3 regions of the Alteromonas sp. M12 genome follow, and region 1 is predicted to be linked to each of the others. Evidence: predicted binding sites of a transcription regulator. Region 1 holds the regulator's gene; each other region holds the start of a gene.

Region 1 (10,008 bases):
TTTATCCTTGATTCATTGCAACGCCTTCGGCACTTGCCGTTACGTCATACAAGGTATACTGAAGGGTAAAAAACTTAATATCTTTTGGAAGCTGCGGATCAACATAAAACTTCATCGGCATTATTGCTTCTTCGCCAGCACCAAGAGGCTGATTATTAAAGCAAAAACACTCGGTTTTATTCATATACAGAGCGGCAGTGCCCGGTGAAACAGAGGGAACAGCTTGTGCCACATAGTCTTTGTTGGTGGTATTTTTAACGTAAAAATCCACCTGATTCATTTCACCTGGATATACTTCCACCTTACGAGTTTGAGCCCTGAATTCCCAAGGCATTCCAGTATTGGTTCGGGTAATAAACTCAATGCTAATCGTGCGAGAACGATCTATCTCGATTGATTCGTATACAGCAGCTGTATCACTGGTTTTACCGTTAATTCCCGTCACCTGACAAAAAACCTCATAAAGAGGGACTAATGCAAATGCGAAACCAAACATACCAATCACAACAACAACCAGCTTTAAAGCCAGTTTGCCGTTGTTAGATTGGTTGTCGTTTGAACGCTCAGTCATGTCAAATCACGCTTACTTAATAACAGGAGGCGTATCAAATGTATGATAAGGAGCTGGAGACGGGATTTCCCATTCCAAACCCTCTGCACCTTCCCACACCTGGTCAGATACAGGCTCACCTTGTTTGCGACAGGCTTTAATAAGAAGTGCTAGGAATATCAGTTGCGATAAACCGAATGCAAAACCACCTAAGCTTATCCACTTATTGAAGTCAGCAAACTGCAGTGCATAATCCGGAATACGACGAGGCATGCCAGCTAAACCAACAAAGTGCATGGGGAAAAACAGAACATTAACGGAAATCAATGAACACCAGAAATGCCATTTAGCCAATGTGATATCGAACATCTTCCCAGTCCATTTAGGCAGCCAATAGTAGACCGCTGCCATAATCGAAAATATTGCGCCTGTTACTAATACATAATGGAAGTGAGCGACGACAAAATAGGTATCGTGATATTGGAAATCCACAGGTGTTATCGCCAACATCAAGCCCGAAAGACCACCAATGGTAAATAACACAATAAAGGCTAAGGCAAACAACATTGGCACCTCAAATGACAAGGAACCCCGCCACATAGTGGCTACCCAGTTGAAGACCTTCACCCCTGTGGGCACCGATATCAGCATAGTGGCGAACATAAAGAACAGCTCGGCCCCCACTGGCATCCCCGTGGTAAACATGTGGTGCGCCCAAACGATAAAAGACAACAACGCAATTGACGTAGTTGCATATACCATAGACGCGTAACCAAACAGTTTTTTACGGGAGAAGGTCGGCACAATTGCGGAAATAATACCGAATGCCGGAAGAATCATAATATAAACTTCAGGGTGTCCGAAGAACCAAAATATGTGTTGGAACATAACCGGATCACCGCCACCAGCAGCATTAAAGAAACTAGTGCCGAAGAACTTATCGGTTAGTACCATGGTCACCGCACCCGCTAAAACAGGCATAACGGCGATCAGCAAGAATGCAGTAATTAACCATGTCCACACGAACAACGGCATCTTCATCCAAGTCATGCCAGGGGCTCGCATGTTGAAGATAGTTACAATGACGTTAATCGCTCCCATGATGGATGAAATCCCCATAATATGGACCGAGAAAACGAATAACGCTGTGGTGTCATTACTGTATGTTGTAGACAAGGGCGCATAGAAAGTCCAACCAAATGCTGGACCGCCACCTTCCATAAACAACGAAGCTAACAAAATGGTAAATGCCATTGGCAAAATCCAGAAGCTCCAGTTATTCATTCTTGGTAGAGCCATATCCGGCGCACCAATCATCATCGGAACCAGCCAGTTGGCTAATCCGGTAAATGCAGGCATAACAGCCCCAAATACCATGATAAGTCCATGGACTGTCGTCATCTGATTAAAGAAATTCGGTTCAACTATTTGTAATCCAGGCTGAAATAATTCAGCACGAATTACCATAGCCATGGCACCACCAGTTAAAAACATGATGAATGCAAACCACAGATACAGCGTACCTATGTCTTTATGGTTCGTAGTAAATAACCAACGTTTTATGCCGCTGGGAGCATGATGGTGATGGTCATCGTGATCTAGTTCTGTCGTCGCTGTGCTCATAACCGCTCCTCCTATTGACCTGTAATTACGGCGTTAACATCTTTAGCTTGGACCATGTCACCGGTATTGTTACCCCAAGCATTACGTTCATAAGTGATAACTGCTGCCAGCTCACTCATAGTTAATTGTTTTGCAAAAGCTTGCATGGCAGTACCCGTCTTACCGTTTACAACGATTTCAATGTGCGCAGGCATATCAGCCAGAACCATTTGGCTTCCAGCCAATGCGGGGAAGACCCCTGGCAAACCTTGACCATTTGGCTGGTGACAAGCTGCACAAGCGCGCATATATACTTGCTCACCAGTGCTCATTAGCTCTTCCATGCTCATATTCATGGCCAACAATCTTTGCTCTTCTTCTTTCGCTTTGCGCTGTATTTCTTCTTGCGTGTTTATCCATTCTTCATATTCAGCGGGTTCTTTGGCTACCACAACTATTGGCATGAATCCATGATCTTTCCCGCAAAGCTCTGCACATTGACCACGGTATACACCAGGTTCAATCACATTTGCCCAGGCTTCATTGATAAAACCGGGATTAGCATCTTTTTTAACGGCAAAGTCAGGAACCCACCAAGAATGAATCACATCATCCGAGGTAACCAAGAAACGCACCTTTTTGCCTGTTGGAATAACCAAAGGACGATCAACTTCTAAGAGGTAGTTATGGCCTTTTTCAAACTTGTTGTTTATCTGTTCTTGCTGAGTTGCCATCACAGAATAATATTCAACGTCGTTTTCCATGTACTTGTAATGCCATTTCCATTGAGACCCAGTAACAAGAACAGTTACTTCTGAGTTTTCGGGATCTTCCATTGCAATCAAGGTTTTAGCCGCTGGGAATGCCATTACGACAAGAATGATAAAAGGAATTATTGTCCAAGCGATTTCAACTTTCACACTCTCATGAAAGTTAGCAGGTTTAGCACCGCGAGATTTACGGTGGAAAATCATGCTCCAAAACATGACACCAAACACTAATACTGCAATGACTACACATATGAAAAACATGAGCATGTGCAGATCATAAACTTGTCCACTGATTTCAGTCGCACCTTTGCGCAAATTCAATTGATACTGATCAGCAGTCGAAGTCGAATCTGCAGATACTGTAAATGCAATTAGACTGGTCAGTATTACCAATATGCCGGACCATATCTTTTTCACTCAACACCTCCTGTTGATTTAAGCCGTTCCCAAAGGAGCAAAGCAGAGTAAACAACCGCAAAAAACTCAGCTATGGTAAATGACTTGGGATCTAAATGTTATGAAGCTGTAAAAACTAGTATAAGAATTACTCAACTAAAGTCTAACGTCTAGTGTTTTTTGTTAAAATTATAAACAACCGGTTGATTTTCAATCAAAATAGGCAAAAAAGTTATTTTTTATATCAATTGCAAATAGCTTTGGTTACTAAAGATATTAAAATCGGTAATTTTCCATCCGCAAAAAACAAAAATGCTCGCTCGGAGAATAACTAGACATTCTGAAATGGATTTTTTAGGATATTTTTTGAACAGAAAATGTATTCACTGGCAGAATACAAAATAGAGAAATCGTGGTTCGCAGTTTTAGAAAACTAACATTCAAAATAATAAAAAAGGTGACCAAATAGGTCACCTTTTTTAAAGAACTTTGCAATCAACCGCGTAATTACATCCAATCAGCGTTGCGAATAACGCCCACAGCAATACCTTCAATATTAAAAGGTTGCGACGCTAGATCCACTTTAATAGGGTTAAATTCATCGTTTTCAGCATGCAGAATCACTTCTCTACCACGCTTTTCAAGACGTTTAACAGTAACGTCTTCATCGACTCTTGCCACAACTACCTGACCATTGTGAACATCGGTTGTACGATGAACTGCCAGCAGGTCACCATCCAAAATGCCGATATCCTTCATACTCATACCGCTTACTCTAAGCAAAAAATCGGCACTGGGTTTAAATAGATCAGGATCGACTTTGTAATGACATTCAACATGCTCTTCCGCCAGTATAGGTTCACCCGCAGCAACACGGCCAATCAAAGGTAAGCCAACTTCTTCCAAATCATCTTCTAGGGGAACATTAAGTTTAATCCCTCTAGATGTGCCAGGTAGAATTTCAATGACCCCCTTACGCGCCAGAGCTTTTAAGTGCTCTTCTGCCGCATTAGCTGATTTAAAACCTAATTGTCGCGCAATTTCAGCACGGGTAGGTGGCATACCTGTAGCCAACATAGTGGCTTTAATTAATTCGAGAATTTCGCTTTGTCGTGGAGTTAGTGGACGCATAAACAGCCTGTTTTTCTATACAGTTTAACTGTTAGTATATACAGTTACGAAGATAAAACAAACTTTGTTTGTTGATTGATGTTTTAATCTAAGAATAAATTAAATTGATACAAAAAAAGAGGCTACTTAAAAGTAACCTCTTATATTCTAACAAATATATCGAATTAATTATGTTCTACGTGAAGCCATTCTCAAACCGAATAGTCCTAAAGCCAACACACCTAATGTTGAAGGTTCAGGAACAGGTACACCTGGGTTCTGACATTCAGGCAAAGTTGGGTCTTGACCACAACCAGGAGGAAGTGACTCACCCGCTAATAAAAACGAACGAATATTTTCTAAAGCAAGCGCTTCTTCTGTAGAAATTCCAGTTAGCCAGTCAATATCACTGATCGTTACGATACGACCTGCATTGTTTACTAAATCAGACGTGGCATAAGCAACACCAATGTTAAAACCGTCTGCAGCTACTTGGGCTGCAAACACTTTAGAAGGATCTGATACAAATAATTGTCCAGGTGCGTCGATATCAAATGTCGTATTACGAATATCGTTAGGTCCAACCAGAATAGTCGTATCAGGTGTTAGGAAAGTACCTGTTTCGCTTGAAGTAGAATCACCTGCACCGCCAAACTGCATCGCAACATCACCAGTAAGCGTTGAGAAAATATTTTGTACCCAATCATTATGAGTTTCACAGCAAGGTCGTTCAGTTTGACCGTAGAAACCACCACCGCCGTTAACGAAGTCGATAACATTTTGACCGATGGCTGCCCCTGGATCAGATAAAAATCCGCCATCCCATACAATATCATAGGCTGACATATCCGTTGGCGCAACACCCCAACTATTAATCACTGTTAGATTATCGCCAAAAGTAGTTTGGAATAAGTCTGTCCAACCACCGCCGGATAAACGACCTCCCTCATCGACTACTAGAATCTCTGCTGCGTTAGAAATAGTAGAAGAAAATGCGAGTGCTCCTGTTAAAAGCAAAGAACTTACACTTTTTATCATTTTTTTATTCATTGACCCTTTCTCCATTATTAGGAACTCAATTTTTGAATCTTTTTATAGATACATCCTGCAACTGTGCAAAAAGTAAGCACACTTTATGCCTAAATGTAAACTCAATACTTTTCAGCAAGTTAGATTGAATGAATTTAAATCACTACTTTGATGTGTAAAATTAACTGACAAAATATTAAGCCAAACCTCATATTGGATATTTTTATTACCGGAAGTATTTTCTGACAATTGCGAAGTTAATAGAAATTGATTTGAAATATGATAATGCTACTAAACAAGATGACTTTAGATGCGCTAACAATATAAAATAGCAGTACGACTCAAGAGTCGTTAGTCTGCGTGTTTTGGTGTGCAAACATGAACAGAATTCCGTTCTTCATGCTATGCTTTTAACGATTTCGAAACCTCAAGGTGTTATATAATATGGATTGGCTGCATAATTTGCTGCTTTCGATTTTTGCTTTTCCCGTAAAATGGCTGGTCAAAGTCAATAGTATTCCAACAGACATTGAAAGTGAGCTGGGTATAGATAAAAGTAAACCTATAGTTTACTTGCTCAGAACTCACTCTATTACTGACCAACTTGCGCTTAAAATGTCGACTAAGAAAGTGGACTTACCCAGCCCTACCAAGAAAATTCTCATAGGTGGAGAAGAGCACAGCGCCAGTGTATTTCTTGAGCAACCTCAATCTGTTATTGGTAGGAAGATCAAAGGAACCAAAATAGCAGCAGATTTAACCCATTTATTTCAACTTCACAAAGACAACGCAGATCTCGATTTACAAATTGTGCCGGTTACTGTTTTTTGGGGTCGCGCACCAGGCAGAAAATCCAACGGATTAGCAGATCTGTTAGCCGACAAGGCATCACCGAGTTGGTTACGCAAATTTTTTATCGTGTTATTTTTAGGTCGCGATAATTTCGTGTCTTATAGTAAAGCTGTATCGTCTAAAGACATGACCAAATTACCTGGTACTGAGTCTGAAATCGCGCACAAATTAATTCGCCTAGCAGGCACCCACTTTCACCGCAAAAGACAAGCATTTAACGGCCCAATGCTGTTAGAAAAACAAGAGTTATACAATTCGATTCTTGGTTCTGTGTCAGTTATCAATGCAATCAACGAAGAATCTAGACAAAAGAAAATTCCTTTGTCTAAAGCCAAAGCAAACGCTAAATCTTATATAAACGAAATTGCTGCAGATTATCGTGAAGGTTTGATCCGCTTTGGAGACAGGGTATTAACCCGTATTTGGAACAAAATATACGATGGGATCGAAGTTGGCCACGCCGACAAAGTGAGAAAATTGGCACAAAATGGCCATGAAATTATTTACGTTCCCTGCCACCGCAGCCACATGGATTATCTGCTGTTAACCTACGCAATTTACCATCAAGGGTTAGTGACACCGCATATCGCTGCAGGTATTAATCTAAACTTTTGGCCTGTGGGCGGGATTTTCCGAAAGGGTGGGGCTTTCTTTCTACGCCGCAGTTTTGCCGGTAATAAACTCTATACTAGCGTGTTCCGTGAATATCTAGAGCTATTATTCAACAAAGGGTATTCAGTTAAATATTATGCCGAAGGCGGACGCAGCCGCACAGGAAGGTTGTTACCACCGAAAACGGGTATGTTGGCCATGACGTTACAAGCGATGATCAAAGGAGTGAATCGTCCAGTGAGTATAGTTCCGGTTTACATTGGATATGAACACGTCATGGAAGTAGGCAGTTATCTAAGTGAGCTAAAGGGCAATACCAAGAAAAAAGAATCTGTTTTTGGACTGTTTTCAGTGGTTAGAAAGTTAAAGAATTACGGCCACGGATTTCTTAATTTTGGCGAACCCATACAGCTCAATAACTTCCTTGATGAACAAGTACCTAACTGGCGTGACGCCCAAAATAGTGAAGTAGATAAAAAACCCAGTTGGCTTACTCCCACTGTCAATATTCTTGCTAACCAAGTGATGGTACGAATCAACCAAACGGCAGCCATTAGTGGTATGTCACTGTGTGCATTGTGTTTGCTCTCTGCCAAGAAAAACGCGATGGGCCAAAAAGAGTTAGAGCAGGCAGTCGACGATTATCTTCACCTCTTAAAGTTATCCCCCTACAGTGAACTGGTTAGCTTACCAGACAAAAACGGCCATGAAATTGTAGAGCAAACCCTGAAACTAGGGAAAATGAATGTATCTGAAGATAGTTTTGGCAAGATTATTTCGTTAGAGCAGCGCAATGCCGTTACCTTAACTTACTATCGCAATAATATTTTGCACCTGTTCGCCATTCCTGGATTAATTGCCGCTATCGTTTTTGCGCACAATGGAATCGAAAAAACTAAGCTGCTTGATCTGATTATGCGTTTGTATCCAATGCTACAACGTGAATGGTTTCTTTACATGTCTCCTGAGCAAGCACAGGAATACGTGGAAGGTCTGATTGAAAGCATGTTGGAAATGGGCATGATAGTCACCGTCGGAGGTAATTTGGCGCCTGCACATCCAACAGCGCAGTCTTTTTATTCGCTGTGGTTGCTAAATCGCTGCGTGCAAGAAACCTTGCAGCGTTATGCGCTAGTGTTATCTTTGTTAGCCAAAGAAAAGAAAATGAGTCGTGCCGCATTAGAACGTCAAAGTGCTAAATTTGCAGAACGATTAGCCGCACTCCATGGTATTAGTTCACCTGAATTTTTCGATAAAAACGTGTTAGCAACCTTTGTTAATGCACTTAAGGAAAATCAACTTTTAGCAGATAGCGAAGATGGGCAATTGCAACATTCAGAAACCAGTGAAAAATTGCGTCAAGATATCATTGCTTTGATTGCGCCAGAGATCGCTCAACGTCTAGAGAAGCTCTACGCATTGCAAAACTAATATGCTAGGCAACAAATAATAAAGGCTCCTACTTAGGAGCCTTTATTTTATACCAAGCGCAATTACTTGCCTAAATCGGATAAAAAGAACTGATAAGCTGGATTACTTGTCTGTTCATTATATTGGTAGCCAAGTTTATCTAAATGCTGGTCAAAATCCGCTCTGGCGCCTTCGGGTAAATCAAAGCCCGCAAGCACTAAACCTTCCGCTGCACCATGATTCCGATAATGAAACAAGGTAATATTCCATGACTCTCCAAGGGTATTCAAAAATTTCATCAATGCCCCTGGATATTCTGGAAACTCAAATGAGAAAATATGCTCATTGAGTAACGTGGGAGGACGGCCGCCTACCATGTAACGCACATGTAACTTTGCCATTTCATTTTCAGACAAATCAAAACATTGATAACCACTATCTGTAAGCAGCTTTTCTAATTGATGATACTCTTCCCGTCCAAAGCGCAATTTTATCCCAACGAATATATGTGCTTCTCCATCACTGGAATAACGGTAGTTAAACTCGGTAATAGTTCTGCCACCTAGCAACTCACAAAAACGTTTGAACTCACCTTTTTGTTCAGGGATTCTAACCGCAAAAACAGCTTCTTTTTGTTCGCCCAGTTCACATCGCTCAGACACATATCGCAAGGTATGAAAATTGATATTAGCGCCACACAATATGCCACCAATTTTTTTACCGGAAATTGAATGTTGAGAGAGATACTTTCGAATACCAGCCACAGATAACGCACCTGCTGGTTCAGCTATTACCCGAGTATCATCAAAAATGTCTTTGATTGCGGCACAAATTTCATCCGTATTGACAGTGATAACTTCATCAACAAATTGTTGGCATAATCGGAACGGTTCTGTACCTATGGTCTTCACTGCCACGCCATCAGCAAAAATACCCACCGATGGCAACGCCACAGGTTCACCAGCTTGCAAAGCAGCCTGTAAACATGCAGATTCATCAGATTCTACCGCAATGATTTTCAAATCAGGTCGTAATTGCTTGAGGTAAACACTGATACCCGCAGCCAAACCTCCACCACCGACAGCAATGAATAGCATATCCAAGTCAGGTAACTGCTCAAGTAGTTCTCTACCAATGGTTCCTTGACCAACAATCACGTCTTCATCATCAAAAGGCGCAACCATAGTGTAACCATTGACTTCAGATAGGCGCAGCGCTTCGGCTTTTGCCTCATCGAAGCTGGTGCCATGCAACACAACGTGTGCATACTCACCACCAAAACGTCTAACCGCATCCACTTTAATATCTGGTGTGGTTTCCGGCATAACTATTGTGGCTTGTATTTTTTTGATCTTGGCAGAATAAGCCACACCTTGAGCATGATTTCCTGCAGACGCAGCCACTACGCCGGCCTGCAATTGCTGCTGAGTCAAACAAGATAATTTATTGTAAGCACCGCGCAGCTTAAACGACTTCACCGGTTGTTGATCTTCACGCTTCAAGTAAATTTCATTACCTAAAGCAGTAGATAAACTGGTTAACCGATTCAGTTCGCTATTCACTGCCACGTCATACACCGGTGACAGTAGAATACGCTTCAAATAATCATTAGCAGATAAACTCATTTAATCTTCCAATTTTGAAGCATCACGTACTCCGCCTTTATCGGCACTGGTG
Region 2 (10,008 bases), 620 kb from region 1:
TATGTTGTCAAAATTCACTTCAACTCGGGCATGTTCACCGCTTCCTTCGTAATTTAAAACGGTTCCTTCTTGAAACTTACTATGTTTGACCCGTTGCCCTAGCTGAAAACCGGTAGACTCAAACGCCATATGCGATGTTGCTGGTTGAAAGCGGTTTTGAATCGGGCGGCTGACGGTTGTTCGCAGGCGCACTTCCTCAATACATTCACTGGGAATTTCTTTGATAAAACGTGATGGTGTATGGTATTTATCTTGACCATATAACCGTCTTGATTCGGCATAAGTCATGTATAGTTTTTGCATCGCACGGGTCATACCGACATAACAAAGTCTGCGTTCTTCCTCTAAGCGCCCGGGCTCTTCATGGCTCATCTGGCTGGGGAACATACCTTCTTCAACACCGGCTAAGAAAACTAATGGAAATTCCAAGCCTTTTGCTGAATGTATTGTCATCATTTGCACGGCGTCTTGGTGGGCATCGGCTTGTGATTCACCTGCTTCCAATGATGCGTGGGCTAGGAACGCTGATAAGGGAGTCATGTTTTCAGCCTCTTCAGGGGCTTCGAATTGCTTACAAGCGGTCACGAGTTCCTCAAGGTTTTCGATACGAGCTTGGGCTTTTTCACCTTTTTCCGCCTGATACATAGCAAATAGGCCTGAATTTTTGATGACATGATCAGCTTGCTGGTCTAATTCAAATTCTTGTACTTCAACTTGTAACTTCAATATTAACTCGACGAAGCGCTGAAGTGCGGTGGCAGCTCTTCCTGAAAAACGCTTTTCACGGAGCATGTCATTGGTGGCTTGCCACATTGATAACTCTTCATTACGGGCTGTTTCTCGAATTAATCCAAGGGTTTTATCTCCAATCCCACGAGTTGGCGTGTTCACAACTCGCTCATAAGCTGCATCATCTATTGGTTGATTAATCAGCCTTAGGTAGGCTAGGGCATCTTTGATTTCTTGGCGTTCGAAAAAGCGTAATCCGCCGTATATCCTATACGCCACCGACTCCTGTAACAGAGCTTCTTCTATAACCCGGGATTGAGCGTTGTTGCGATACAAAATGGCACAATCTGCTAACGCATCACCTTTGTCGCTCCATTCCTTAATCCGTGCCACAATGAATCGAGCTTCATCCAGTTCATTGAAGCCTGCATACATAGAAATGGCTTCGCCTTCGGCATCTTCAGTCCATAGGTCTTTGCCTAGTCGCCCTTGGTTATTATCTATCACCGCATTAGCGGCTTTGAGAATATTGCCTGTTGAGCGATAGTTCTGTTCTAGTCGAATTGTCTTGGCGCTAGGAAAGTCCCGCAAAAAGTGCTGAATATTTTCCACATTGGCGCCACGCCAGCCGTATATGGATTGATCATCGTCACCTACAATCATCATGTTGTTGTCTGCACAGCTCAAAATGCGCAACCAAGCATATTGGATGTTGTTAGTGTCTTGAAATTCATCGACCAAAATTGTGCGGAAACGTTTTTGGTAATGTCTGAGTACATCGGGGTTGTTCAGCCACAATTCATGGGCGCGCAGCAATAACTCAGCAAAATCTACCAAGCCTGAGCGATCACAGGTTTGTTGATAAGCTTGGTATATGTCTTTCATGGTTTGTTTGGTTGGATCACCCTGAGTATCTATGTGCTCAGGTCGCAGGCCTTCGTCTTTATTGCCATTGATGTACCATTGAATCGATTTAGGTTGCCAATTCTTTTCATCTAAATTAAGCGATTTAATCACCCGACGAACTAATCGATACTGGTCATCAGAGTCCAATATCTGAAAATTCTCAGGTAAGCGTGCCTCTTTGAAATGAGTTCTAAGCAGTCGATGGGCGAGTCCGTGAAAGGTACCAATCCACATAGTGTGCAATCCTGAACCCATTAAACGTTCTACTCGACCACGCATTTCTCTGGCTGCTTTATTGGTAAATGTCACGGCAAGAATGCTAAAAGGAGCAAGTTGCTCAACTTCCATTAACCAAGCGATACGATGCACAAGCACTCGAGTTTTGCCACTTCCGGCACCGGCTAAAACCAACATATCGGACGGGGGTGCTGCCACCACTTCACGTTGTTTATCGTTAAGTTGGTCTAAAAGTCGAGATACATCCATAACAAGCTTATTTAAATTTATTGATTAATAGACGAAGTATATCAGTTATACTGTGTTTTTATACATCGAAAGGGCTGGTTTTGTGACTTTTACCCAGCAATATGCAAACTGAGCTTGTATTTGAACGTTTTTGCCCGCACATCCGTTCTAATAAACTAACATAAGACAAAAGTGACTTACCCTACGTTTGGGTAGAATTCAATTGAGGAGAACTAGATGCCAATCGATAATTTCTGGAAGAGATTAAAAGCTGAAGCTGAAGAATTAGTGGAAAGCGAACCTCTCTTAGCCAGCTATGTGCATGCTTGTATTCTCGCTCACCACAACTTTGAGACGTCTTTGAGCTTTATTCTTTCCAATAAAATCCAAGATGAGGTTATGCCCGCGCTCGCTATTCGCGAAGTGCTTGATCAAGCCTATACATTGAGTCCCGAAATTGTAGAGTCAGCAATCGAAGACATTGAAGCTGTGTTAACCCGAGATCCTGCAGTAGATAAAATTCTCACTGTATTGTTGTATTTTAAAGGCTTTCAAGCGATTCAGGCTTATCGATTATCCCATTATTTATGGGCCAAAAACCGTAAGCAATTAGCCCTGTTTGTGCAAAGTCGAAACTCCGAAGTCTTCGGTGTTGATATCCACCCTGCCGCAGTGATTGGCAAAGGCGTAATGTTTGACCACGCAACTGGTATTGTTATTGGTGAAACAGCCGTTGTGGAGGATCATGTTTCAATTCTACAATCCGTCACGTTAGGCGGAACTGGTAACGAGTCCGGCGATCGTCACCCTAAAGTACGCCAGGGCGTCATGGTGGGAGCAGGGGCCAAAATTCTCGGTAATATAGAGATTGGTGCAGGTGCTAAAGTTGGTGCTGGTAGTGTGGTTCTCAAGAACGTACCTAAGCACGTTACAGTTGCAGGAGTGCCTGCGAAAATTGTCGGTGTACCTAGTTGTCCTAATCCTTGTGAAACAATGAACCAAAATATTTACGAAGATTAATGGTTGGGCAGATAAGTCGACCATAAAGCGTCTCGTTATTCCCCTGTAGGCGGGGGTTTTAGGCCGAGTTTGTCATCGCTTTTCCACGGGCTGAAGCCCGTGCTACAGACATTAGTAGCACGGTACTTATGCCGTGGATTGGTTGAATTGTTTACTGAGAGCTGAAGCCCGTGCTACAAAGGCGAAAATGTATTTGGTTATTTATCTGTAGGCGAGTGCTTTAGGCTCGTGTTATAAGAGCGAACTGTCCGTATTTAGTTTTCAATCAATAAATTTAACTCTTCCAAATCATCTAATTGAACATGAGGAAGGACTGTGGTCTTTTCTTGAGTTAAATGCATTTTCCGGTTGTAGGCGTACCAACCGCTTTGCATGCCCGCATTGATTGCGCCCATCACATCTTTTTCTAAGTTATCACCCACATGTAGAATCTCTTTGGGAGCTACTTTCAATGTTGAACTTGCCAGCGTAAACATCGCATCGTGAGGCTTCATCGGCCGTTCCAAATTGGCTTTAAAACAATGGCTAAAATACTCACTAATACCAATCTGTTGCAGGTTCACGTTACCGTTGGTGATAGCAACCAGAGGGAGTTTATTAGCCAACTTAGACAACAAGGCACATATTTCTTGGTTCACTTGAAAGTTACTGCGATGGTGATAAAAGAAATCAAAACAGTCATCCACCGCGGAGCTGAGATGGTGATCTTGATAACCCGCTTTTTGTAATCCTGTTTGTAATGTATGTTTGCGTAAAGCCCCCATATCTGAGGCCAGTTGAGGTTGACTTTGTAAATGTTCTAGTTTGAATTGTTGCCAATCTTGGTAGGAAAACTCTGATGTTTTTGGGTAGCTAGCAGACAAATAGCTAAGTAGCTTTCTTTCAGCTTCCATAATAAAGGGATAGTTGTCATACAACGTATCATCTAAATCAAAACTAATGGCTTTTATTGGGGAAAAATTCCGATAAAATTTCATTCAGGAATACCTATTCTTCAACCTTAAAATGTTTTTTATTCGTCAATACTGGAAGTCTGACTACTATTTGTTTTTTCGCGACCGAGGGTGTGCGTTGTCGTACACCTTGGATAAATGCTGAAAATCCAAGTGTGTATACACTTGGGTGGTCGACAAATTCGCATGACCTAGTAGCTCTTGTACTGCGCGTAAATCTCCGCTGGATTCTAACATATGAGTGGCATAAGAATGTCGCAACTTGTGTGGATTTACTTTTTGGTCAATATGTTGTTTGTGTGCCCATAATTGCATTCGCTTGGCAATTTGACGGTGGCTTATGCGGCGTTTGTGCATACTAACAAACAGCGCTTGTTCGTCGGCAGGGGGAGTCATTTGACTGCGTACCGCCAACCATTTATTTAACCAAGTTATGGCTGTCTTACCAACCGGTATCACACGCTCTTTACGACCTTTACCGAATACTCTAATTTGACCTTTGGTGACTATGTCTTGCAAGTTTAAGCCAGACAATTCGGCTAAACGTAATCCGCAACCGTACGTTAGCTCCATCATTGCTCGGTCACGCACCGCCAACACTGATTCAGGATCTATTTCCAGTAATTGGCCAACTTGGTCTACATTCAAGTGTTTCGGCAGTGGCCTGCCAAGTTTAGGTGTTTGTACGGCTTTCGCTGGGTTAGTTTTGAGTACACTCTGAGCGACTAGAAATTGGCAAAACGTGCGTAATGCAGACAAACGCAATGCAATTGAGCGCGGGGCTAAATTTTTGCGTCTAGTCTGACTCAAAATAGATTTAATATGATGAGTAGTTAGTTCAGACCAACTTGATATGTCTAACTGTTCACTTATCGAGTGCAGTTGTCGCTGGTAGTTTTCTATTGTTTTGGGTGAAAGGTTTCTTTCGTATTTTATGAACGAAAAAAATTTTTCCAGCCAGTGGTCTAAGGCTGGAGCGTCCATGGTTAATATCCAGCCAAGTTTGGCAGCAGTACGTTTAAGAACTGTTGCAACTGAGTTATCAGTAAAGTATCCATATCTGGATTGAAATGACTTGGGTCTTTACTGCCAATGGCTAAAATGCCTAGTTCGCCTTTTTCACCTAGCAGCATAAGAGCGACAGATTCAACGTTTCCTTCTTTGAACAGCAACTGCTTTTCATGTTGGCTTAAGCGGCCGAAGAAAAAACAGTCTTGTTTAAAACGCTTTTCGATAAATAATTTGCGTTGAATCTCTGGTAACGCATGGGCACCGCTGAACGATTTTAACGTGACTGCAGATAATCGTAGCTTTTGGCACATAACATCTTCAAGTACATCTTGGACTTCGCTAAAAAATCGGCAACTGAGTAATTGAAGGTTCAAATCTGCATAAATACGGTATATTTGTTCGTTTTGCTTTGCTATCGAAATGAGTTGATTGAGCTTGTGGGACAATTCGCGATTTTTCTTGCGTAATTGTTCTGATTGCAACTCAACCAGAGAAATACTGCCTTTTTGTTGATGAGAAATGACGAGTTTTTCCGCCAATTCTGGATACTCAACAAAAAAATCAGGATTCTCTAACAAGTAGTCTTTTACGTCTTTATCGCTAACGACGTCTGCCACTTTTTCATAATTAGTTAGCATTTCCCTATTTACCTGTTGTTGTGCTGTATCACTCATATTATGAGGGTTCCATCAAAAATATGTTCCGCAGGACCAGTCATTTTTAATACATTGTCTTTACCTTGCCAACGTATTTTTAATGTACCACCGGGTAGGTCAACTTGTACATCTTTGCTTAGTTTACCTTGAATCTGACCAATTGCCACTGCTGCACAAGCACCCGTTCCACAAGCTAAAGTTTCACCTGCTCCGCGTTCGTGTACTCGCAGTTTTATATGATTTTCGTTGATTATTTGCATGAACCCAACATTGACGTTTTCAGGAAATCTGTCATGGGTTTCAAGTAATGGGCCGATGTTTTCTACATCTGCAGTTTGCACGTCATCAACTTCAAGCACGCAATGGGGATTCCCCATTGACACCGACCCAACCATAAAGGTTTGCTCTTGTGCTCGAATCAAATAAATTTTTTCTTCTTTATTGGCTTTTAAAGGTATCTTTGCTGGCTCGAAAATCGGGCGTCCCATATTTACGGTGACTTGGCCGTCTTTTTCAAGATACAACACTATTTTGCCAGACTTAGTACTAACCACCACTTTATTACGGTTAGTTAACCCCTTTATTTTTACAAACTTTGCAAAGCATCTTGCGCCATTGCCGCACTGAGAAACCTCCGAACCATCGGCATTAAAAATACGATAGTGGAAGTCTTGTTCCGGATCATAAGGCGGTTCAACCAACAACAGTTGGTCGAAGCCTATGCCAAAGTTTCTATCAGCCAATTGCTGAATTTTATCTTTCGAAAAAAATACATTTTGCGTGACATTGTCGATAACGACGAAATCGTTGCCAAGACCATGCATCTTAGAAAATTGAATTTGCATTATTACTACTAAAAGTTTTGTTACGGTTATATTAACCTACATATGCGGCGACCAAAATAGCTATTTTGCAGTCTATTTGCGACACACACTAAAAACAACGTAAATTCAGGTAACTAATTTACATGTTATCGCTACGAAATAACGTGTTCACCCTTCCACAGGTCAGATAACACTTCTCGTTCACGTGCTAAATGTAATTGGTTTTTATCAACAATTATTTCAGCTGGACGACAACGGCTGTTGTAATTTGACGCCATCACAAAACCGTAAGCACCTGCACTGCGCACAACCAACAAGTCGTTAGGAGCAATTTCCAGCTCTCGGTCTTTACCAATGAAATCTCCGGTTTCGCAAATTGGACCAACGATGTCATAGATTGCCTTAGGCTTGCCTGTACTCAGTTCCGCAGGAATGATGTTTTGCCAAGCTGAATAAAGTGCTGGACGAATTAAATCATTCATTGCGGCATCTACTATGGCGAAGTTTTTCTCTTCCCCTTGTTTAATAAATTCTACTTTGGTGATGAGAATACCTGCGTTTGCCATAATCGCACGTCCAGGTTCAAATATTAGCTTAAGCTCTGGGCGCTGCTGCATGCGCGTCATAAGTGCTTCAACGTACTGATCGGGATGGGGCGGCGTTTCATCTTTATACGCCACGCCTAAACCACCGCCGACATCGAGGTGACTGATGGTGATACCCAGTTCGGCCAGCTCATCAATCAGTAATAACAATCTGTCTAGTGCATCTACGAATGGCACTATATCGGTGAGTTGTGAGCCAATATGACAGTCCATGCCTTTAATTTCTAAATGCTCATAGCTAGCGGCAAGCTTATAAATGGCAACCGCGTTTTCTCGTGGTATACCAAATTTGTTGGCTTTGAGCCCTGTTGAAATATAGGGGTGCGTTTTAGCATCCACATCGGGATTTACGCGAATAGAAATTGGCGCGACTACATTGAGTTTAGATGCAACTTTATTGATCCGCTCTAATTCAGGAGCAGACTCAACGTTAAAACATAAAATGTTTTTAGACAGAGCAAATTCAATTTCTTGTTCGGTTTTACCGACTCCAGAAAATACCACTTTAGTTGGATCACCACCGGCTTCAATTACGCGAGATAATTCACCGCTTGAGACGATATCAAAACCAGAGCCTAGCTTCGCCATGACCGAAAGCACACCTAAATTGGAATTTGCTTTCACCGCGTAACAAATCAGGTGAGCATGCTTACCTGCAGCTTTGTCAAAAGCATGCCAGTGACGCTCTATTGTTGCTCTGGAATAAACATAACAAGGTGTCCCAAACTGCTCTGCAATCTGTTGAACCGGCACATCTTCGGCGTGAAGGGTAGAGTCTTGATACTGAAAATAATCCAACTACGACTGCTCCTCTGAGTCATCTAAATTTTGCTCTGCGGTGGGTGAGTTTTGCTCAGTGGGATGAATTAGTTCACCCTTAAGCCCACAACCTGAAATGATAAAAATGAACGCCAATAAGGAAAGCATACGAATCGCAAAACACAGATTTTTGAACACTGATATCACCTAACAATTACGAAAGGCTATATCATCTCATCAAAAGCAAAAAAAACAAGCATTGCCACTGCCTGATTTGGGATAAGACATGCAATAAATTAATAATTGCCTCTAAATCAAGGTCACTTACGTCGCTGTCACATTAAACTGACGCCGCACTTTTTCTTGTTAGGACGGCTTGTTAGGACAGCCACCCAAAGGGGCTTGTTAGGACAGCCATCCAAAGGGGCTTGTTAGGACAGCCACCCAAAGGGGCTTGTTAGGACAGCCATCCAAAGGGGCATGTTAGGACAGCCATCCAAAGGGGCATGTTAGGACAGCCGTCCAAAAGGGGCATGTTAGGACAGCCACCCAAAGGGGGCTTGTTTGGACAGCCACCCAAAGGGGGCATGTTAGGACAGCCACCCAAAGGTGCATGTTAGGACAGCCACCCAAAGGGGCATGTTAGGACAGCCACCCAAAAGGGCATGTTTGGACAGCCATGCAAAAGGGCATGTTAGGACAGCCATCCCAAAAGGCTTGTTAGGACAGCCATCCAAAGGGGCATGTTAGGACAGCCACCCAAAGGGGGCATGTTTGGACAGCCATCCAAAAGGACTTGTTAGGACAGCCATCCAAAGGGGCATGTTTGGACAGCCACTTTGATCTGAACGACATTTGCAAAATTTGGAGTTAGGCGCCATTGGCTAAAGACATGCGCACTGACTCTGGGAAACGGGTGATTTTCCAAAGTTGCTCACACAGTCTTTTGGTATCCATGTAATCCCCCTCCAGTAGCCAGTTGATTAGTATGTCTGGGGAATTTGGGTAGGTAATTGGTTCCGGTGAGTCTTTACTTAGCCACTTTGAAACGATGTTTGGGTCTAAACTATCCATACTGTCACACCGGTTCATGCGCTCTAGTGTGACGCGGTTGGATGTTTGTTCGTATTGATTTTTCAGCGGCTTTACCAGAATTTTTTTGCCTAATTGCAAACATTCGCTAGACAGCTCAAAACCTCCATTTGCAATGACTCCCGCACATTCAAATAAAGCTTGTTGGAAGGTTTGTTTAGAAAGTGGTCGCCATTGGCTGTTTACAGTTGCAAAAGGGCCGTCTATATCTGGGTGGTAACAAACAAATTTTTCGTTAGGAAACTTTTCTAGTAACGCTTTGATGGCCTCTACATTTTCAAACGGCAAATAGACCAGCACATGTTCGCCTTTGGTTGCCTTGCTGTAAGATTCTTCGATGAATGGAGGCATAATAGGGAAGCCAAAATGATACCAATGGACTCCCAAATTGACATCGCAGGGAGCGAACGTGCGCATCAGCATTCTGTCGGTCCAAGCTTCACCTTGTTTAGGCACTTTATGTTTAAATGCTGCTTGGTGACTAATTGATATAGACGATAGGTCTTTCATTTTGGCGGCCCAAGCTGTTACTGGCTCGAAGTCATTCAGTAATACATGGTATTTGGCCACATTGAGTTGTTTTACATCCCGTATAAATTGTCTGATATTGGCTTGTTTTAGCGTTTCCCAGCGATTTACCTCGCCATTTTCGGTAATGAACGTTAATCCTGTCACAGTGCGATAATTGCCAAACACTTCCATGTCGAAGTAACGGGAGGGATCGCGACCACTAAATATGAAGTCAACTTCAATATCATCTCGTTTGGCAAAAGCTTTCGCCATGATTCGCGCCCGAGCAATGTGACCATTACCCGTGCCTTGCACGCCATACAATATTTTCATTAAAACTACTTATACAAGGATAGAAAGACTTAACATTGAAATAGTGATACCTAAAAACGCACCGGCAACAATGTCACTAGGATAATGGACACCCAGCATGACTCTGGATAATCCAATTAAGCTTGCCCAAATATAAACTAAAACA
Region 3 (10,008 bases), 500 kb from region 1:
GAAAGATCTTTCCTTTAGACCAATAAAAACGTAAACTACTCGACCTTTTTTTGAACACCTTTAGACATATCGACCACCTCGGAGAAATATATGGCTCGTGTAACAGTAGAAGATGCCGTAGACAAAATTGGCAATCGTTTCGATTTAGTATTAGTTGCTGCTAAGCGCGCACGTCAGATTGCTATTGAAGGCAAAGACGCTCATGTTCCTATGGGAAATGATAAGCCCACAGTAATCGCTCTTCGTGAAATTGAAGAAGGTTTTGTTGATGCTTCAACAATTGCAGCTGAAGCAATTCGTGACCAACAAGAGCACGATCAAGCTGAATTCTCGTCAGTTGCTAACATCCTGTCTGAGTAAAAATAAGCCAATCCTGAACTCATATGAGTTCAGGACAAACTTATAGGCTGACAAGCTTACAAAATCTCCGTATTCTTAACTCCTAAGTCAACTAAAAGCATGTGTTAAGTGTATTTATTCGAAGGCCTTAAAAACAAATTAAGTGATTACCTACCTCTAGACGCGGTCAAGGGGATTGAGGCTGCCTTCGTTTTAGCCCAAGATGCACATGATGGACAAATGCGTTCCAGCGGTGATCCTTACATTACCCATCCAGTTGCCGTTGCAGGCATACTTGCCGACATGAACCTTGATGAAGAAACCATCAAGTCTGCGTTATTACACGATGTGATAGAAGACACCCATTATTCCAAAGAAGATCTGGTTGAAGCATTTGGTGAAACTGTTGGCGATTTAGTGGAAGGGGTGTCTAAGCTGGATAAAATCCAGTTTAGTACCAAACAAGAAGCACAAGCCGAAAATTTCCGTAAAATGATGATGGCGATGGTGCAAGATATCCGGGTCATTCTGATTAAACTCGCAGACCGAACCCACAATATGCGCACTTTAGGTTCGCTAAGACCAGATAAACGTCGCAGAATTGCCAGAGAAACCCTCGAAATTTATGCGCCTATTGCTCACCGACTCGGTATCCACGATATTAAAAATGAGCTAGAAGACTTAGGTTTTCAAGCCATGTACCCGATGCGTCATCGAGCTCTTTCGGCGGCCGTTAAACAGGCTCGCGGTAACCGCAAAGAAATCATTGAAAATACCCGCAATGAAGTGGAAACTCGTTTAAAAGCCCATGGTCTTGATGCGCAAGTCATTGGCCGCGAAAAACATTTGTATTCGATTTATCGGAAAATGAAGAACAAAGAATTGTTGTTCAACGAAGTCATGGATATATATGCGTTTCGGGTGATAGTCTCCTCTGTCGATAATTGCTATCGCGGGTTAGGGGCTATGCATGGTTTGTATAAGCCTATTGAAGGTCGTTTTAAAGATTACGTGGCCATTCCACGCACAAATGGTTATCAGTCATTACACACTTCTTTGATTGGACCTCATGGTATTCCTGTTGAAATTCAGATTCGAACTGCTGAAATGGATCAGATGGCTGACAAAGGCGTCGCCGCACATTGGATTTACAAAGATGATGGTGAAACGCAGCAAGGCACTACGGCGCAAGTTCGAGCACGCAAATGGATGCAATCCTTATTAGAACTGCAACAAAGTGCAAGTTCATCATTTGAATTTATTGAAAACGTTAAAACCGATTTGTTTCCTGATGAAATATACGTGTTTACACCAGACGGCCGAATTATCGAATTACCCATGGGAGCCACGCCCGTCGACTTTGCTTACGCAGTGCATACTGATGTAGGTAACTCTTGTGTGGGTGTGCGAGTAGAGCGACGTAACTACTCACTTAATAAGCCACTGCAAAATGGTCAATCGGTGGAAATAATTACCTCTCCAAGAGCAAAACCCAACGCCAACTGGCTCAATTTCGTGGTCAGTGCCAGAGCCCGTTCTAACATACGCCACTACCTCAAGCGGCAGCAGTCCAAAGAAGCCATCAGTATGGGTAATCGTTTACTTAGACATGCTTTAGGGGCGAGAAGATTAGACGATATTCCGCAAGAAGATAGAGATCGTGTTGTGGCTGAAACCAAACACGACTCTTTTGACGAATTGCTTTCAGATATTGGTTTAGGTAATGAACTCAGTGCCATTGTCGCTCGACGACTGTTGGGCGAGTCTGAAGAGCTGCCAGATAAAGGCCGTAATGTGGCGATTAAAGGCACTGAAGGCTTGTTAGTGACCTACCCCAAATGTTGTTACCCGATTCCCGATGATGAAATTATCGCGATTCTTAGTCCTGGTCGGGGCATGGTTATCCATCAGGTAGGTTGCAGTAACATTCGTAAGTTAAGTAAAGAAGAGCCTCAACGTGTTTTACCAATGCATTGGGATAGCGAAGCTCAAGGTGAATTCAAAGCGTCGGTAAGAATAGAGCTAATTAATCATCAAGGCACATTGGCTACGTTAACCAATGCCGTTGCTTCTTGTGATTCAAATATTATTGGTTTACAAACAGAAGAAAAAGAAAGCAATGTTTATTACATTGATATTGAGTTAACCACAAAAAATCGTGTACATCTGGCTAAGGTCATGCGCAAAATTCGCTCCATGCCGGAAGTGCAAAAAGTCTCACGTCATAGTCAAATTCGACACAACTAAGGTAAATAATTATGTCAAAGTCCGTAATTCATACTGACCGGGCCCCTCAAGCTATTGGGACTTATAGTCAAGCTGTAAAGTCTGGCACAACTGTGTATTTATCTGGCCAAATTCCTTTGGTTCCAGAGACCATGGAAATGGTTTCTGACGATTTTAAAACACAAGCTATTCAGGTATTTGAAAATGTAACTGCAGTGTGTGAAGCCGCTGGTGGTACTACTAATGATTTGGTTAAAGTGAATATATTTCTAACCGATTTATCTAATTTTGCCACCGTCAATGAGGTGATGAGCCAGTATTTTAAAAAGCCATATCCTGCTCGTGCCGCTATAGGTGTAAAAGAACTACCAAAAGGTTCACAAATTGAAATCGACGGCATTATGGAATTGCCTGAGTGATATTGCTTTAGAAAGTTTGGCTTTCAGTTAGAGGTTTTTTAGTGTCAGTGTCACCAGAACGTTATCAAAAAATTCGTGATGTCTTAAGCAAGCGACAAACTAGCTTAACCGTATGTTTGGAGCAAGTTCATAAGCCCCATAATGTTTCCGCAGTGATTAGAAGTTGTGATGCGGTAGGCATTCATAAAGTGCATGCCGTTTGGGATGATGAAACAAAAGAATTACGTGGTGGCACCGCAATGGGCAGCCAAAATTGGGTGTACATGGAAAACCACAATAGCATTGGTGATGCAGTTTCTCATTTGCAAGAGCAAAAAATGCAGGTGTTGGTTACCCATTTGTCTGATCAGGCCGTAGATTTTCGCGACGTCGATTATACCAAGCCAACAGCGATAATTTTAGGCCAAGAAAAGCACGGTGCTACGCAACAAGCTATCGATTTAGCCGATCAAGAGATTGTCATTCCTATGGTAGGAATGGTTCAATCCCTCAACGTCAGTGTAGCAGCTGCACTGGTTTTATATGAGGCGCAGCGGCAACGGCAAATTGCCGGTATGTATGATACGCAGCACCTTGATGAATCAGACTGCCAAAAAATGTTATTCGAACGGGGTTATCCTGACTTTCGTAAATTATGCGACGAAAAAAAACTGCCATACCCACATATTGATGAACAAGGAAGTATTGTCGCCGACGATGATTGGTGGCAAGCATTGCAATTCCGAAAGCTGTAGGCGGTTGCTTTAGCCCCGCGCTATCTTCCGACCTCCATGGCCTAAAGGCCATGCTACGGATTTCTGTTGTAGGCGGGTGTTTCAACCCCGCGCTATCCTATGATATTCCATGGCCTAAAGGCCATGCTACGGATTTCTGTTGTAGGCGGGTGTTTTAGCCCCGCGCTATCCTATGATATTCCATGGCCTAAAGGCCATGCTACGGATTTCTGTTGTAGGCGGTTGCTTTAGCCCCGCGCTATCTTCCGACCTCCATGGCCTAAAGGCCATGCTACGGGTTTCTCTTGTAGGCGGGTGTTTTAGCCCCGCGCTATCATCCGACCTAAATATTTCCATGGGATAAATCCCATGCTACATTGTTATGTTTGCGAACATACTTTAAAAGGAAACCTACTATGCGATCCGCTTACCTAATCGGCTTGTTTCTTACGCTTTTTGCAACACAGCTGTTTGCCTTAGACCGAACTTTGATCGCGGAATCCCCTGAAGATGTAACTCCCTTATTAAATGGCCAAACTATTCCCAATGTGACACTGCGCACTGCGACTGGTGCGCCGGTTAGTTTGCAGGCGATGATTATGCAAAAACCGACGATTATATTGTTCTATCGTGGGGGATGGTGTCCCTATTGCAGCCGTCAATTAGCAGAGCTCAAAGATATCGAGCAACCTTTGGTTGATTTAGGTTATCAAATATTGGCAATATCGCCCGAATCACCAACACGTTTACAAGAACAAAAACTAGAAACTGAATTTGCCGTGCAGTTGTTATCAGACGAAAGTTTACAGGCCATCAAAGGGTTTGGAATTGGTTTTTATGTACCTGCGGAAACAAAATCTAAATACAAAGAGAAAAACAACATAGTGTTAACCGAAGATGCGGACAGTGAACGGGCGGTATTGCCGGCTCCTTCAGTGTTTATTACCGACAAAACAGGCTTAATCAAATTCAACTATGTTAATCCAAACTTTAAAGTAAGACCTTCTGCAGAGCTGCTTTTACAAGCAGCCAAACTAAGTTTGTAAATACTTACTTAAGTTGTGAGCCCTTTCAAACAGTTAAAGTTGAACAGGGCTCAGTTATTCTCTAACTTGAACTTTTGACACTGAATGTCTCTTCGTTGAGGATCCGAACTTCACGTTGAGGGAATGGTATTTCAATGCCATTTTCTCTAAGGGTTTCAAAGATTATTAACATCAAATCCCCGCCAACGCGATTTTTGCCATCATCGATGCCTTCCATCCAGAATTCCACAAACATGTTTACTCCAGAGTCCCCGAAACTATCAATTTCACAATCTGGGCGTTCTTCAAATGGTACGTCCGGGCCGCTGATGACAGAAGGATGTTCGGCCACTGCCACTTTAATAAACTCTACCATCGAGCGTATGTCTGTTGCGTATGGCACTGAAAAATCCACTCGATAACGCTGCTTAGGATCTTTATGAGTCCAATTGACCATTAAATTGGAAATGAATTTTTCATTGGGTACCAGAATGTCTTTGCCGTCGTAGGTTTCTAGAACCGTGTATCGCATTCTGAACTCACGGACGAATCCTTTACTGCCGTCATCCATTTCCACAAAATCGCCAACGGTTAACGAGCGATCTAGCAAAATGATAATGCCTGAAATAAAGTTCGAAGCGATGGATTGTAAACCTAAACCCAACCCTACACCGACGGCGCCGCCAAACACGGCAAGCGCAGTTAGATTAATGCCCATCACATTTAACAATAACAGTGCAATAATACAAAATACCGCGACCTCAAAGAGTTTCGAAAAAACTTCTCTAGTGCGGATATCTATCGATTCTTGTTTACGAATGATGTCTTTGCCAAAGCTATTAGATGCGCGTCCTAGCCAAAATAGCACTGCACCGAAAATCAGCACTCTGACCACGCCGTATGCGGTGATATTAACGTTACCTAAGGTAAGAGATATGTCTTCGAGTGCAACAATAACAGTGCTAAGTGAGCCGGTTAAATGCAGCAGTAAAATCGGTAATCCCACCCACTTGAATAGTTTCGCGGCGATAGTATTTACAACCAACACGCGAATCATTGAGTAATAGAAAAGTAAAACCGCAATGGTCAAGGCTGTATCCAAAAGCCATGTTGAAAAGCCTGCATTGTGGACTGTTTCGATAATCACTTTTAAGGTAATCAGTGCAATCAATGGATATACTAAATAACCCACTCGATAGGCGAGTTTACGCATAGGGTGAGCGCTTGAGTCTGGTTCGTAGTGAGTTAGTCCTACCGCATTTCGTATTTTGCGAGCCAACCAAAAAGCCAATAAGTAGACAAACAGCACTATGGAAACTTGAGCATAAGTATTTGGGTTGGTTAAAGTGCTAAGAATAACTAACCATAATTGATCAGCTTGGGTGGAAATGGTTTCTAGGTTCATATCAATTCACATTTTCAAATTTCTAAACTTACTATGAACCAATACCGTCAATTCGTATAGTTGGTTCGGAATAATTGCACTAAGTATAGACTTGGTTTTTATCCAATTTCAGGTCGGTGTTCATGTTAAAAGCAATCTTAAGCGTGAAACTTCGTGTATTTTAGATAGGTTAAAAGCCTTTAAATATCAGCGGGCAGCGGCTTTGTCCAAGGTTTTGTATTTTTAGCCTTCAGAATAGTTGTATTCTGCTGGCTGTAAGGCAAAATAACAGGTTGTTTCGTTCTGAATAAAAAGGCTCAGATGCAATCTCTGGCAATAACAAAATTAACCGAATTAAAAGGTGTAGGCAGCAAAGTTGCTGAAAAGCTCGAAAAAATTGGGTTAGTTACCATTCAGGACATGCTGTTCCATTTGCCCCTTCGTTACGAAGATCGCACGCGTATCTACCCCATTGGCGATTTGCAGCCCTTTTTGCACACAAGCATTGAAGGGGAAGTAATGTCTTGTGATGTGCAATTTGGCCGAAAACGGATGTTGGTGGTGCGAGTAAGTGACAATACTGGCACCCTTACCTTACGCTTTTTCCATTTCTCGGCAGCACAAAAAAACAGTTTAGAAAAAGGCACCACGATTCGTGCTTTCGGCGAAGTGCGGGCAGGCAAATTCGGCTTAGAAATGATGCATCCTGAATATCGCGTTAAACGTGATGAATCCGTCAGCGAGTTGGAAGAATCACTTACTCCAGTGTACCCCACCACCGAAGGCGTAAAGCAAATCACGCTGCGTAACCTTAGTGAGCAAGCTTTAACTAAACTGAAACAGGGTGGTCTAGCGGAACTGTTGCCTGATAATCTTTACGCGGCACAAATTAGCCTAGTCGATGCGCTATCGCTCGTCCATAGGCCGCCTCCCGATGTCGCCTTGTCGCTATTAGAGGAAGGCAAACATCCAGCTCAGCAACGCTTGATCATCGAAGAACTACTAGCTCACCATTTAAGCGTTTTAAAGGTTCGCCAACAAAGTAAGCGCCAACAAACTTTTTCGATTCCGATTTCTACAGCGTTAATCGACCAGTTTTTAGGAAACTTACCCTTTACTCCAACCAACGCGCAATCCCGTGTGGTAGATGAAATTCAGCATGATATGCAACAAGACTCGCCAATGATGCGGTTAGTCCAGGGAGATGTGGGCTCTGGTAAAACATTGGTGGCGGCAATGGCAGCTTTGTCTGCTATAGGTGCAGGTTTCCAAGTGGTAATGATGGCACCCACTGAGCTGCTGGCAGAACAACATGCCAATAACTTTAGTGATTGGCTTTCACCGCTTAATATTCGAATTGGTTGGCTGGCCGGTAAGTTAAAAGGGAAAGCCAGAGAATCGGTATTAACTGAACTGAAAAATGGTCAGATTGATATGCTCATAGGTACTCATGCGGTTTTCCAAGAAGCGGTTGAGTATCATAAACTTGCCTTAGTTATTGTCGATGAACAACATAGATTTGGTGTGCACCAGCGTTTGGCGTTACGAGAGAAAGGCGAGCTACAGGGGGCGTTTCCCCATCAACTGATTATGACCGCAACCCCTATTCCACGAACCTTGGCGATGACAGCGTATGCGGATCTTGATACCTCGATAATTGATGAGCTACCCCCAGGGCGCACGCCAATCACCACAGTTGTGCTACCCGATACGCGCCGAGGTGAAGTGATTGAAAGAGTGCGTAACGCTGCAGTTAACCAGAAGCGTCAAACTTATTGGGTCTGTACCCTTATTGATGAGTCAGAAGTGTTGCAGTGTCAGGCCGCAGAAGACACAGCTATTGCCTTGCATACCGCTTTACCCGAATTAAAGGTAGGACTGGTGCATGGCCGCCTGAAATCGCAAGAAAAGCAGCAAATCATGGAGCAATTTAAGCAAGGTGAATTGGACTTATTAGTGGCCACAACCGTAATAGAAGTGGGGGTCGATGTACCTAATGCTAGTTTAATGATTATTGAAAACCCCGAGCGGCTTGGCTTAGCACAATTACACCAGTTGCGAGGGCGAGTAGGGCGGGGCTCAGTGGAAAGTCATTGTGTGTTGATGTATCAAAGTCCATTGTCGAAAACCGCGAGCAAACGGTTAAAAGTGTTGCGTGAATCCCATGATGGTTTTTATATTGCGCAACAAGACCTTGAAATACGAGGGCCGGGGGAGTTGCTTGGTACTAAGCAAACTGGATTGGCGGATCTCAGAATTGCTGATTTAATTAGAGATGCCGAACTCATCCCTCAAGTTCAAAATATTGCTTCTCATATGTGGCAACATTATCCGTCAAAATCTCAAGCCATCATTAATCGCTGGCTAGGACATAAAGAGCGTTATGGCCATGCTTAAGCTAATATTAACTGAACCGGAAAATCCACAATTACAGGAACAAGCTGTTATTTGGCAAACAAACTGGGGATTGGAGATTGATAATCAGCAAACTCAGGGATTAGCGCTAGTATTAGATCAACACTATTTGGCCCTTAAACAGTTGGATGAACCCAAATTGGGCGCGGTGTTTGTAGACTTTGCATCTGATGTATTGACCTTCAGACGACAACAAACCAGTGTTAAAAAAGAATCCATAGCAAAGGCTGTGGGCATCAAAGGAAATGTTTTTCCGCGGATTTTAGATGCAACCGCTGGTTTAGGCCGAGATGCATTTATATTGGCAAGCTTTGGTTGCCACGTAGATATGATTGAACGATCCAAAGAAGTAGCTGCCTTATTAGAAGATGGTTTGCAGCGAGCTAAATCTCAACCACTGGTGAGTGATTGGCTACCGCAACGAATGACTCTTTTGCGCGGCACAGCGACGGAAATTATGGCGAGTTGGCAAAATACACAACCAGATGTGGTGTATTTGGACCCTATGTTTCCCCATCGCAAAAAATCGGCGCTAGTGAAAAAAGAAATGCGCTTGTTCCAAACGTTGCTGGGAGTCGATGAAGATGCGGATGACTTACTCGAACCTGCGCTAAAATTAGCAAAACAACGAGTTGTGGTAAAAAGGCCAGATACGGCTCCTTACCTAAATGATAAACAACCTAATATGTCGATTAAAGGCAAAAAGCTTCGCTTTGATGTCTATTTGACCAACCTATAGAATTAATTGGAGAACATTATGATTAGTAAAGGCAGTGAGTTACCAGAAGCAAATGTCACAGCAAGAATTAATGGTGAAATGAAAACATTCACAACCACAGACCTTTTCGCTGATAAAAAGGTTGTTTTGTTTGCTGTGCCTGGTGCATTCACACCAACTTGTTCACAAGCACATTTACCTGGTTATGTGACACTAGCCGATAAAATCAAAGCCAAAGGCGTCGACACTATTATTTGTTTATCAGTAAACGATGCCTTCGTGATGGAAGCTTGGGGTAAACAGCACAATGCCGACGAGATTTTAATGTTAGCCGATGGCGATGGTAATTTTACCAGTGCAATCGGTATGAACATCGACACCGGCACATTTGGTGGCGTCCGTTCGTGTCGTTATAGCATGTTGGTCGAAGATGGCGTTATCAAAGTAGCAAATATTGAAGAACCAGGCACATTCGAAGTTAGTGATGCCGAGACAATGTTGAAGTCTCTGTAGGCCGGTGCTTTAGCGCCGCGGTTCGGTATTTTTCCACGGCCTAAAGGCCGTGCTACGAGAATGTTCTTGTAGGCGGGTGCTTTAGCGCCGCGGTTCGGTATTTTTCCATGGCCTAAAGGCCATGCTACGAGAATGTTTTTTGTAGGCGGGTGTTTTAACCCCGCGGTAGGTGAATGTTTTTGTAGGCGGTTGCTTTAGCGCTGCGATTCGGTATTTTTCCATGGCCTAAAGACCATGCTACGAGAATGTTTCTTGT

Evidence for each region. Region 1 encodes LexA, which represses DNA repair genes until DNA is damaged. Its sites were predicted from a motif close to TACTGTATNNNNATACAGTA; they were not measured.
Region 2: the regulator LexA is predicted to act here: its motif matches at 2,170-2,189, upstream of uvrD (DNA helicase II).
Region 3: the regulator LexA is predicted to act here: its motif matches at 6,170-6,189, upstream of recG (ATP-dependent DNA helicase RecG).

What each region holds. Positions count from the first base shown of each region.
Region 1 is NZ_CP144164.1:4,828,423-4,838,430, forward strand. It holds gene VUI23_RS20765 (cytochrome c oxidase assembly protein) at 2-571, opposite strand; gene ctaD (cytochrome c oxidase subunit I) at 584-2,173, opposite strand; gene coxB (cytochrome c oxidase subunit II) at 2,185-3,330, opposite strand; gene lexA (transcriptional repressor LexA) at 3,826-4,449, opposite strand; gene VUI23_RS20785 (PEP-CTERM sorting domain-containing protein) at 4,618-5,478, opposite strand; gene plsB (glycerol-3-phosphate 1-O-acyltransferase PlsB) at 5,902-8,352, shown strand; gene ilvA (threonine ammonia-lyase, biosynthetic) at 8,415-9,956, opposite strand; gene ilvD (dihydroxy-acid dehydratase) at 9,957-10,008, opposite strand, start outside.
Region 2 is NZ_CP144164.1:434,147-444,154, forward strand. It holds gene uvrD (DNA helicase II) at 1-2,121, opposite strand, end outside; gene cysE (serine O-acetyltransferase) at 2,338-3,120, shown strand; gene VUI23_RS01795 (HAD-IA family hydrolase) at 3,375-4,097, opposite strand; gene xerC (tyrosine recombinase XerC) at 4,161-5,057, opposite strand; gene VUI23_RS01805 (DUF484 family protein) at 5,060-5,758, opposite strand; gene dapF (diaminopimelate epimerase) at 5,755-6,585, opposite strand; gene lysA (diaminopimelate decarboxylase) at 6,717-7,967, opposite strand; gene VUI23_RS01820 (hypothetical protein) at 7,968-8,126, opposite strand; gene VUI23_RS01825 (MJ1255/VC2487 family glycosyltransferase) at 8,799-9,863, opposite strand; gene VUI23_RS01830 (phosphatase PAP2 family protein) at 9,873-10,008, opposite strand, start outside.
Region 3 is NZ_CP144164.1:310,909-320,916, forward strand. It holds gene rpoZ (DNA-directed RNA polymerase subunit omega) at 91-360, shown strand; gene spoT (bifunctional GTP diphosphokinase/guanosine-3',5'-bis pyrophosphate 3'-pyrophosphohydrolase) at 469-2,586, shown strand; gene VUI23_RS01305 (RidA family protein) at 2,598-2,984, shown strand; gene trmH (tRNA (guanosine(18)-2'-O)-methyltransferase TrmH) at 3,032-3,718, shown strand; gene VUI23_RS01315 (peroxiredoxin-like family protein) at 4,114-4,743, shown strand; gene VUI23_RS01320 (mechanosensitive ion channel domain-containing protein) at 4,805-6,127, opposite strand; gene recG (ATP-dependent DNA helicase RecG) at 6,428-8,503, shown strand; gene VUI23_RS01330 (class I SAM-dependent methyltransferase) at 8,496-9,260, shown strand; gene VUI23_RS01335 (peroxiredoxin) at 9,279-9,752, shown strand.